One region of the Streptomyces sp. NPDC048734 genome, then DNA from elsewhere that is predicted to be linked to it. Evidence: riboswitches for the same ligand, from Rfam matches in the RefSeq annotation. Region 1 holds a riboswitch; the other holds the start of a gene.

Region 1 (3,835 bases):
ACCCGTGGTCCGGGGCCTGTCGTTTGGATCGTGCCGGGCTCGCGACGAGTACGAGTCGGCGCTGTCGACGAAGTTGCCGCCGGCGGCCGCGTAGGCGTCGAGGACGGCGAAGGAGGCCGCCTCGTCCGCGGTCCAGCCGAAGACGTTGCCGCCGAGGGCGAGCGGGAAGACCTCGAGGTCGGAGGAGCCGAGCTTGCGCAGGGAAGTCATGCCTGACGACAACGCCCTGGCCAAAGGCACGCATTCCGCGCCTTTGGCCAGGGCTCACGAACATCCGGGAAACATCCGGGCGTAGACCTCACCGACCCCCGTGACACTTCCCGGAAGACCTCGGGAGACCCGGCAGGGGTCCCGAGGGGACTCTCAGGGGCACCCGGCAGGAGTCCGGGGCACCCGGGGAGCATCTCCGGCGGCGGCTCAGAGGTTGAGTCCCTTGCCCCGGAGCCAGGCGGCCGGGTCGATGCCGGCGCTGCCGCCGCCGGGGTGGACCTCCATGTGGAGGTGGGCGCCGGTGACGTTGCCCGTGGCGCCGACGCGGCCGATGACGTCGCCGGTGGCGACCTTCTGGCCGACGCTGACGCTGATGGAGGACTGGTGGGCGTACCAGATCTCGGTGCCGTCCTCGAGGGTGAGCACGGTCTTGTACCCGTACGACCCCTCGTAGCCGGCGGAGGTGATGGTGCCGCTGTGCACGGCCTTGAGGAGCGTGCCGGTGGGGGCGGCGAAGTCGAGGCCGGTGTGGTACCCGGAGGACCAGTAGGCACCGGCCTGACCGAAGGTCGAGGTGATCGTGTACGAGGAGGTCGGCAGCGCGTACTGCTTGGCCAGTTCGGCGAGGCGCTCGGCCTCCGCCTTCTTGGCGGCTTCCTCGGCGGCCTTCTTCCTGGCGGCCTCGGCCTTGGCCGCGGCCTCCTTCTCGGCCTTGGCGGCGGCTTCGGCGGCGGCCTTGGCCGCGGCGGCCTCGGCGGCCTCCTGCGCCTTGGTCTCGACCTGGGTCTGCTGCGACTCGGCCTGCGCCATGATCCGGTTGCGCAGTGCCTCTCCGGCGTCGGCACCGCTGTCGGTGCTGTCGGCGGCGACGGCCTCGGTGCCGAAGGTGCCGAAGGCACTGAGCGCGGGCGTCGTCTCCTCGGGGGTGTCATCGTCGGAGATGAGGGAACCCACTGAGGGGAGGTCGGGCATGGAGATGGAGACCGGCGACTTGCCGGTGTTGGCGCTGGCCATGCCGGCGCCGCCGACGGCGGCTATGACGCCGACGCCGAGAACGGTGGAGCTGCGGGCGAGTCCGCCGCGCTGCTTGGCGACGCGGTGCTTGCCGCGCACCGGACGAACGGAATCCGCGGTGGGGTTCCATTCCTCCCAGGGGCCCTCGTCGGTGCGGTAGGTGCCGTAGCCGAAGGTCTGCTGGCCGGGCACGGCGGGGGCTTCTGGGGCAGGCCGGTTGGACGCCACGCGGGCGTACTCCTTTCCTTCCGTCGCCTACCGGGTTAGCTGACGGGTTCGGAGCGGGAAGGTCTCCTACGCGCGTATACCGGCCGTGACTGTACGGCGGCTTCCGCGCGATTCACCCCAAGTTGGTGGTTCCCCGGTTCCCTTGCGGGATTCGGCGCGTGCGCACGGAGCCGCCTCTTGTGACGGCTGGGACGACCGCGCTGCGTTATCGAACGTTAATAGACGGGGGGGCGGGATTCCAAGCCGTTCAGCTTGATCAACAACATTCATGGCCTGGACTTTCAGCCCATGACCGGTGAAAAACGGGCGAGTTGACCAGCCACCCGGACGGCACAGGGGTCACCGGGGTTTTGATGGTGACTCAGATGTCATGCGCAGGGCTCCGGGGCGTTCACCGTACGTGACGGGAAAGGTCGCCCTGACACACCGAGGGCCGGAATCCCATGATCAGGATTCCGGCCCTCGGCCTTGAGTAGCGGGGACAGGATTTGAACCTGCGACCTCTGGGTTATGAGCCCAGCGAGCTACCGAGCTGCTCCACCCCGCGTCGGTGTGACACCAGTCTACGCCATGCGGGGGACGCTCAGAACCACGGTCGGACCCGGGGGGACCGGTCAGGGGGTCCGGCGCAGCAGATGGCCGTTGGGCGCCTTCGCCTGCTCCTCGTACTCGGGAAGGACGACGACGTCCGCGCCCGCGGCGGCCAGCAGGCCGCTCCCGTCGGCGTCGGTGACGAAGGTGTCCGGCTCCCGCCAGGCCGTCACGACCCGGCGCACGCCCGCGTCGAGGATCAGGCGGGCGCACGGGGCCGGCCGGGAGGAGCGCCGGGCGCAGGGTTCCAGGCTGCTGTAGACGGTCGCGCCGGCCAGCCGGGGGTCGGCGGGGTCGGTCTTGGCGAGGGCCGCCTCCTCGGCGTGGACGACGGGGTCGCCGGCCTCGCGGGAGTGGCCGCGCGCCAGCTCCGTGCCGTCGGCCGCCACCACGACCGCGCCGACGCTGAACGCGGTCCGCGACGGCGGGCAGGCGGCGGCCAGCTCGCAGGCGAGGGCCAGCCAGTGCCGGTCGGCGGCTGCGGGCAGCGGCCCGGTGCCGGGTGCGGTGGGCTCGTACGACATGAGGACCACGTCCTCGATGCGCCGGGTCCCCACCAACCGCAGGCGCCCGCCCTGATAGCCGCCGGGGCCGAACAGCCGGGGCGCGCCCGGGTCGCCCACGAACAGGGGGGCCAGGACGAGCTGGAGTTCGTCGGCGAGGCCCTCCTGGAGGAGCTGGGTGTGGATCGTGCCGCCGCCCTCGACCATGAGGCGCCGTACGCCCCGCACGTCGTGGAGATGCTCCAGGAGCCGGCGCCAGTCGAGGCCGGGGCCCAGCGGGACGACGTCCGCCGCGAGGCCGAGGACGCCGGCGCGGTCCGCACCGGCGTCGGTCGTGAAGAGGACCTTCTCCCCGCCGGTGTGCCAGAACTGCGCCGCCGGGTCCAGCTCACCGGTCCCGCTGACCGTGATCTTGAGGGGGTACTCCGGTTTCCCGGCGGCCACCCGGGCGGCGCGGCGGGCGGGCGAGTTGACCAGCAGGCGCGGATTGTCGGCGCGGATCGTGCCGGCCCCGACCAGGATGGCGTCGACGGAGGCCCGCACCTCGTCGACCCGGTCGAAGTCGGCCGGGCCGGAGAGCAGCAGCCGGTCGGGGCCGGTGTCGTCGAGGTAGCCGTCGAGCGAGACGGCGGCGGACAGCAGGACGTACGGGTACGGCATCGGCGCGGTTCTCTCCGGGTTCGGTGGCGGTGGACGGACGGAGACGGGCCCCGGCGGCACGGCGGGGTTCGCCTCGAGCCCGGCGGACGGCGGGGCCCGGCGCGAGAGCGGTGGCGCGAGAGGGCTCGGTACGAGAGCGGTGGCACGACAAGGCTTGGTTCAAGTTTGAAACAAAACTACACTGGGCGCATGACGACCCGCTGGCTCTCCCCCGAGGAGCAGCGCGCCTGGCGCGCGTACATCGCCGGATACCTCCTCCTGGAGGACGCGATCGACCGGCAGCTCCAGCAGGAGGCCGGCATGCCCCACGCCTACTACTCCATCCTCGCCCATCTCTCCGAGGCGCCGGAGCGACGGCTGCGCATGACCGACCTGGCGGAGCACCTGAAGGCCACCCGCAGCAGGCTGACGTACGCCGTGACCCGGCTCGAGAAGGACGGGCTGGTGCGGCGCGAGGACTGCCACCAGGACAAGCGGGGAAGCGTCGCGGTCCTGACGGACGAGGGCACGGCGGTCCTGGAGAGCGCGGCGCCCGGTCACGTCGAGACCGTGCGCGGCCTGCTCTTCGACCGGCTCACGCCCGAGCAGGTGGGGCAGCTGGAGGAGATCTTCACGCAGGTCGCGCGGGG
Region 2 (3,835 bases), on a different contig from region 1:
GACCTGGCGCTCACCGTGCTCGGCGGCGGCGAGTCCTCCCGCCTCTACAACCGCCTGGTCCGCCGTGACCGTACGGCCGTGGCCGCCGGCTTCGGCCTGCTGCGCCTGGCCGGGGCGCCCTCCCTGGGCTGGCTGGACGTCAAGACGTCCGGTGACGTCGAGGTGCCCGTCATCGAGACGGCCATCGACGAGGAGCTCGCCCGGTTCGCGGAGGAAGGCCCCACCGACGAGGAGATGGAGCGCGCCCAGGCACAGTTGGAGCGCGAGTGGCTGGACCGTCTCGGCACGGTCGCCGGCCGCGCCGACGAACTGTGCCGGTACGCGGTGCTGTTCGGTGACCCGCAGCTCGCCCTGACCGCCGTCCAACGCGTGCTGGACGTCACCGCGGAGGAGGTCCGGGAGATCGCCCAGGCCCGCCTGCGCCCGGACAACCGCGCCGTACTGGTCTACGAGCCCACCGAGCCCACCGAGAACACCGCCGACGAGGACGAGAACGAGGAGGCGGCCCAGTGACCGAGCTCGCCGCGATGGACTTCCACCCCCAGCCCCGCGCGGGCGAGGCCAGGCCCTGGGCGTTCCCCGCCCCCGAGCGCGGGACGCTCGACAACGGCCTGACCGTCCTGCACTGCCACCGTCCCGGACAGCAGGTCGTCGCCGTCGAGGTCATCCTCGACGCGCCCCTGGACGCGGAACCGGCCGGCCTCGACGGCGTCGCCACGATCATGGCGCGGGCCTTCTCCGAGGGCACCGACAAGCACTCCGCCGAGGAGTTCGCCGCCGAGCTGGAGCGCTGCGGCGCCACCCTCGACGCGCACGCCGACCATCCCGGCGTCCGCCTCAGCCTGGAGGTTCCGGCCTCCCGCCTGGCCAAGGCCCTCGGTCTCGTGGCCGACGCCCTGCGGGCGCCCGCGTTCGCCGACAGCGAGGTCGAGCGCCTCGTCCGCAACCGCCTGGACGAGATCCCGCACGAGCTGGCGAACCCCTCCCGGCGCGCCGCCAAGGAGCTCTCCAAGGAGCTGTTCCCGGCGACCGCGCGCATGTCGCGCCCGCGCCAGGGCACCGCGGAGACCGTCGAGAAGATCGACTCCGCCGCCGTACGCGCCTTCTACGAGAAGCACGTCCGCCCCGCCACGGCCACCGCCGTGGTCGTCGGCGATCTCACCGGAGTCGACCTCGACGCGCTCCTGGGCGACACCCTGGGCGCCTGGACGGGGTCCGCGGCCCAGCCGCGACCGGTGCCTCCGGTGACCGCGGACGACACCGGACGGGTCGTCATCGTGGACCGCCCCGGCGCCGTCCAGACGCAGCTGCTGATCGGCCGCATCGGCGCCGACCGGCACGCGCGCGTGTGGCCCGCGCAGGTGCTCGGCACGTACTGCCTGGGCGGCACCCTCACCTCCCGGCTGGACCGCGTCCTGCGCGAGGAGAAGGGCTACACCTACGGCGTGCGCTCCTTCGGCCAGGTCCTCAGGTCCGCGCCGGACGGCTCGGGCGCGGCGATGCTCGCCATCAGCGGCTCGGTCGACACTCCCAACACCGGTCCCGCGCTGGAGGACCTGTGGAAGGTGCTGCGCACCCTCGCCGAGGGCGGTCTGACCGACGCCGAGCGGGACGTCGCGGTGCAGAACCTCGTCGGAGTGGCGCCCCTGAAGTACGAGACGGCCGCCGCCGTGGCGGGCACGCTGGCCGACCAGGTCGAGCAGCACCTGCCGGACGACTACCAGGCCACGCTGTACCAGCAGCTCGCCGCGACCGGCACCGTGGAGGCCACGGCGGCGGTCGTGAGCGCCTTCCCGGTGGACCGCCTGGTGACGGTCCTCGTCGGTGACGCGGCCGCGATCAAGGCGCCGGTCGAGGCCCTCGGCATCGGTGAGGTGAAGGTCGTCTCCGCGGAGTAGGAACGCGGACCGGCGGCCGTGAGGCCGCGTACAGGAGCCCTGGTGGACGGATGCGTCACCAGGGCTCCCTGATGTCCGAATTGAGGGAAAGGCTGCCTGTCTGCCCTGTGGCATGCGCTACAAAAGCCGCGTTCTGTTTGGGGATCGACGGCCGCCGCGTCTAGTTTCGACCGGGCTGTTCGTCAGGCAGTGCGCCGCGTCCGCGGCACCGGACAGTCATCGCCGAGTCCCCGCACGGCGCGAGCCAGGGGAGCCGGGGACCCAACCACACAGTCCCTGGGGTGAATCGGACGCCCGCGCGAGCCGCGAGGGGGTCCGTAGGAGACCTTCCTGCTCCGAACCCGTCAGCTAACCCGGTAGGCGAGAGGGAAGGAAAGGACCGCTCAACTTCATGGCGTCCACTTGCGCCACCGGGAAGCACCGTCGTCCCAGCAGGATGAAGCGCACCACCGCCCGCGCGGCGGGCATCGCGGCGCTCACCACCACCGGCGTCATCGGCACCGTCGCCTCCAGCCCCGCCCTCGCCGCGGAGAAGGCCGTCGGGCAGACCGGCCTCGTCCCGGTCGTCACCATCGGCGACACGGTCGCCGAGCGGATCGACGACCAGGCCGCCGCGCAGAAGCAGGCCGCCGTGGCGGAGGCCGCGCGCAAGGAGGCCGCCGCCCGGGCCGCGGCGAAGGCCGAGGCGGAACGTGAGGCCCGGGTGCGCGCCGCCCGCGCGGCCGAGCGCGAGCGCCTGAACACCTTCGTCTCGCCGATCAGCGGCTCCCACGTCTCCACCGGCTACCGGTCGGGCGGCTCGCTGTGGTCCTCCGGCAGCCACACCGGCATCGACTTCCACGCCGCCAGCGGCACCCCCGTGCACGCGGTGGGCCTCGGCACCGTCGTCGAGGCCGGCTGGGGCGGCGCCTACGGCAACCAGGTCGTGATCCGGATGAGCGACGGCACGTACACCCAGTACGCCCACCTGTCGTCCATCGGCGTCTCGGTGGGGCAGAAGGTGGTCCCGGGGCAGCGCATCGCCCTGTCCGGCGCCACCGGCAACGTCACCGGCCCGCATCTGCACTTCGAGGTCCGCACCGGCGTGGAGTACGGCTCGGACATCGATCCGGCCGCCTACCTCCGCAAGCACGGCGTGAACATCTGACGACGTACGGCGACAGATCGTACGGCCCCGGCCCGCACGGCCGGGGCTTTCGTCGTTTCCGGGACCGTACTGTCCAAAAAATATCCCTGGATTCCGGCCCGCCATCGGAAATTCCCGCTGATTGCAATAGAGTCACGGAACACACGTCAATCGTCGACGTTTCACGGGGATTAAGGCGGAGGTCCGTCATGCGTATTCCGGCGCACTCGGTGTGCACGGCCATCCGGGACGACATCGTCGCGGGTGTCTACGAGCGCGGCAGCCGCCTCACCGAGGAACTCCTCGCGCGCCGCTACGGCGTCTCGCGCGTCCCCGTCCGGGAGGCGCTGCGCACGCTGGAGGCGGAGGGTTTCGTCGTGACGCGACGGCACGCGGGCGCGTGCGTCGCCGAACCGACCGAGCAGGAGGCCGCCGACCTGCTGGAGATGCGCGTGCTCCTGGAGCCGCTCGGCGCCGCCCGGGCCGCCCAGCGGCGCACCGAGGCCCACCTCAAGGTGCTGCGCGGCCTCGTCAGGCTGGGCCAGGAGCGTGCCAGGCGCGGCAACAGCGAGGACCTGCGCTCCCTGGGGGGCTGGTTCCACGAGACCCTCGCACAGGCCTCCGGCAGCCACGCCCTCACCTCGACGCTCACCCAGCTGCGCCACAAGATCTCCTGGATGTACACGGTGGACGCGTCGGCCACCCCGGTGGAGTCCTGGGCGGAACACGGCGCGATCGTGGACGCGGTGGCGCGCGGCGACGGAGAACGCGCGCGGGCGGTGACGGCGCTGCACACCGAGCGCGCGACCTC

The links. Region 1 has a riboswitch for cyclic di-AMP ahead of ACGFQC_RS12350 (M23 family metallopeptidase). Riboswitches for the same ligand answer to the same signal wherever they lie in the genome.
Region 2: another riboswitch for cyclic di-AMP. It lies ahead of ACGFQC_RS16655 (M23 family metallopeptidase); the one in region 1 lies ahead of ACGFQC_RS12350 (M23 family metallopeptidase).

What each region holds. Positions count from the first base shown of each region.
Region 1 is NZ_JBICUZ010000003.1:726,046-729,880, reverse strand. It holds partial or broken gene ACGFQC_RS12355 (aldo/keto reductase) at 43-210, opposite strand; gene ACGFQC_RS12350 (M23 family metallopeptidase) at 418-1,452, opposite strand; cyclic di-AMP (ydaO/yuaA leader) riboswitch at 1,460-1,619, opposite strand; tRNA gene ACGFQC_RS12345 (tRNA-Met) at 1,926-1,999, opposite strand; gene ACGFQC_RS12340 (dihydrofolate reductase family protein) at 2,067-3,206, opposite strand; gene ACGFQC_RS12335 (MarR family transcriptional regulator) at 3,396-3,835, shown strand, end outside.
Region 2 is NZ_JBICUZ010000005.1:387,602-391,436, reverse strand. It holds gene ACGFQC_RS16665 (pitrilysin family protein) at 1-513, shown strand, start outside; gene ACGFQC_RS16660 (pitrilysin family protein) at 510-1,898, shown strand; cyclic di-AMP (ydaO/yuaA leader) riboswitch at 2,109-2,276, shown strand; gene ACGFQC_RS16655 (M23 family metallopeptidase) at 2,290-3,045, shown strand; gene ACGFQC_RS16650 (GntR family transcriptional regulator) at 3,234-3,835, shown strand, end outside.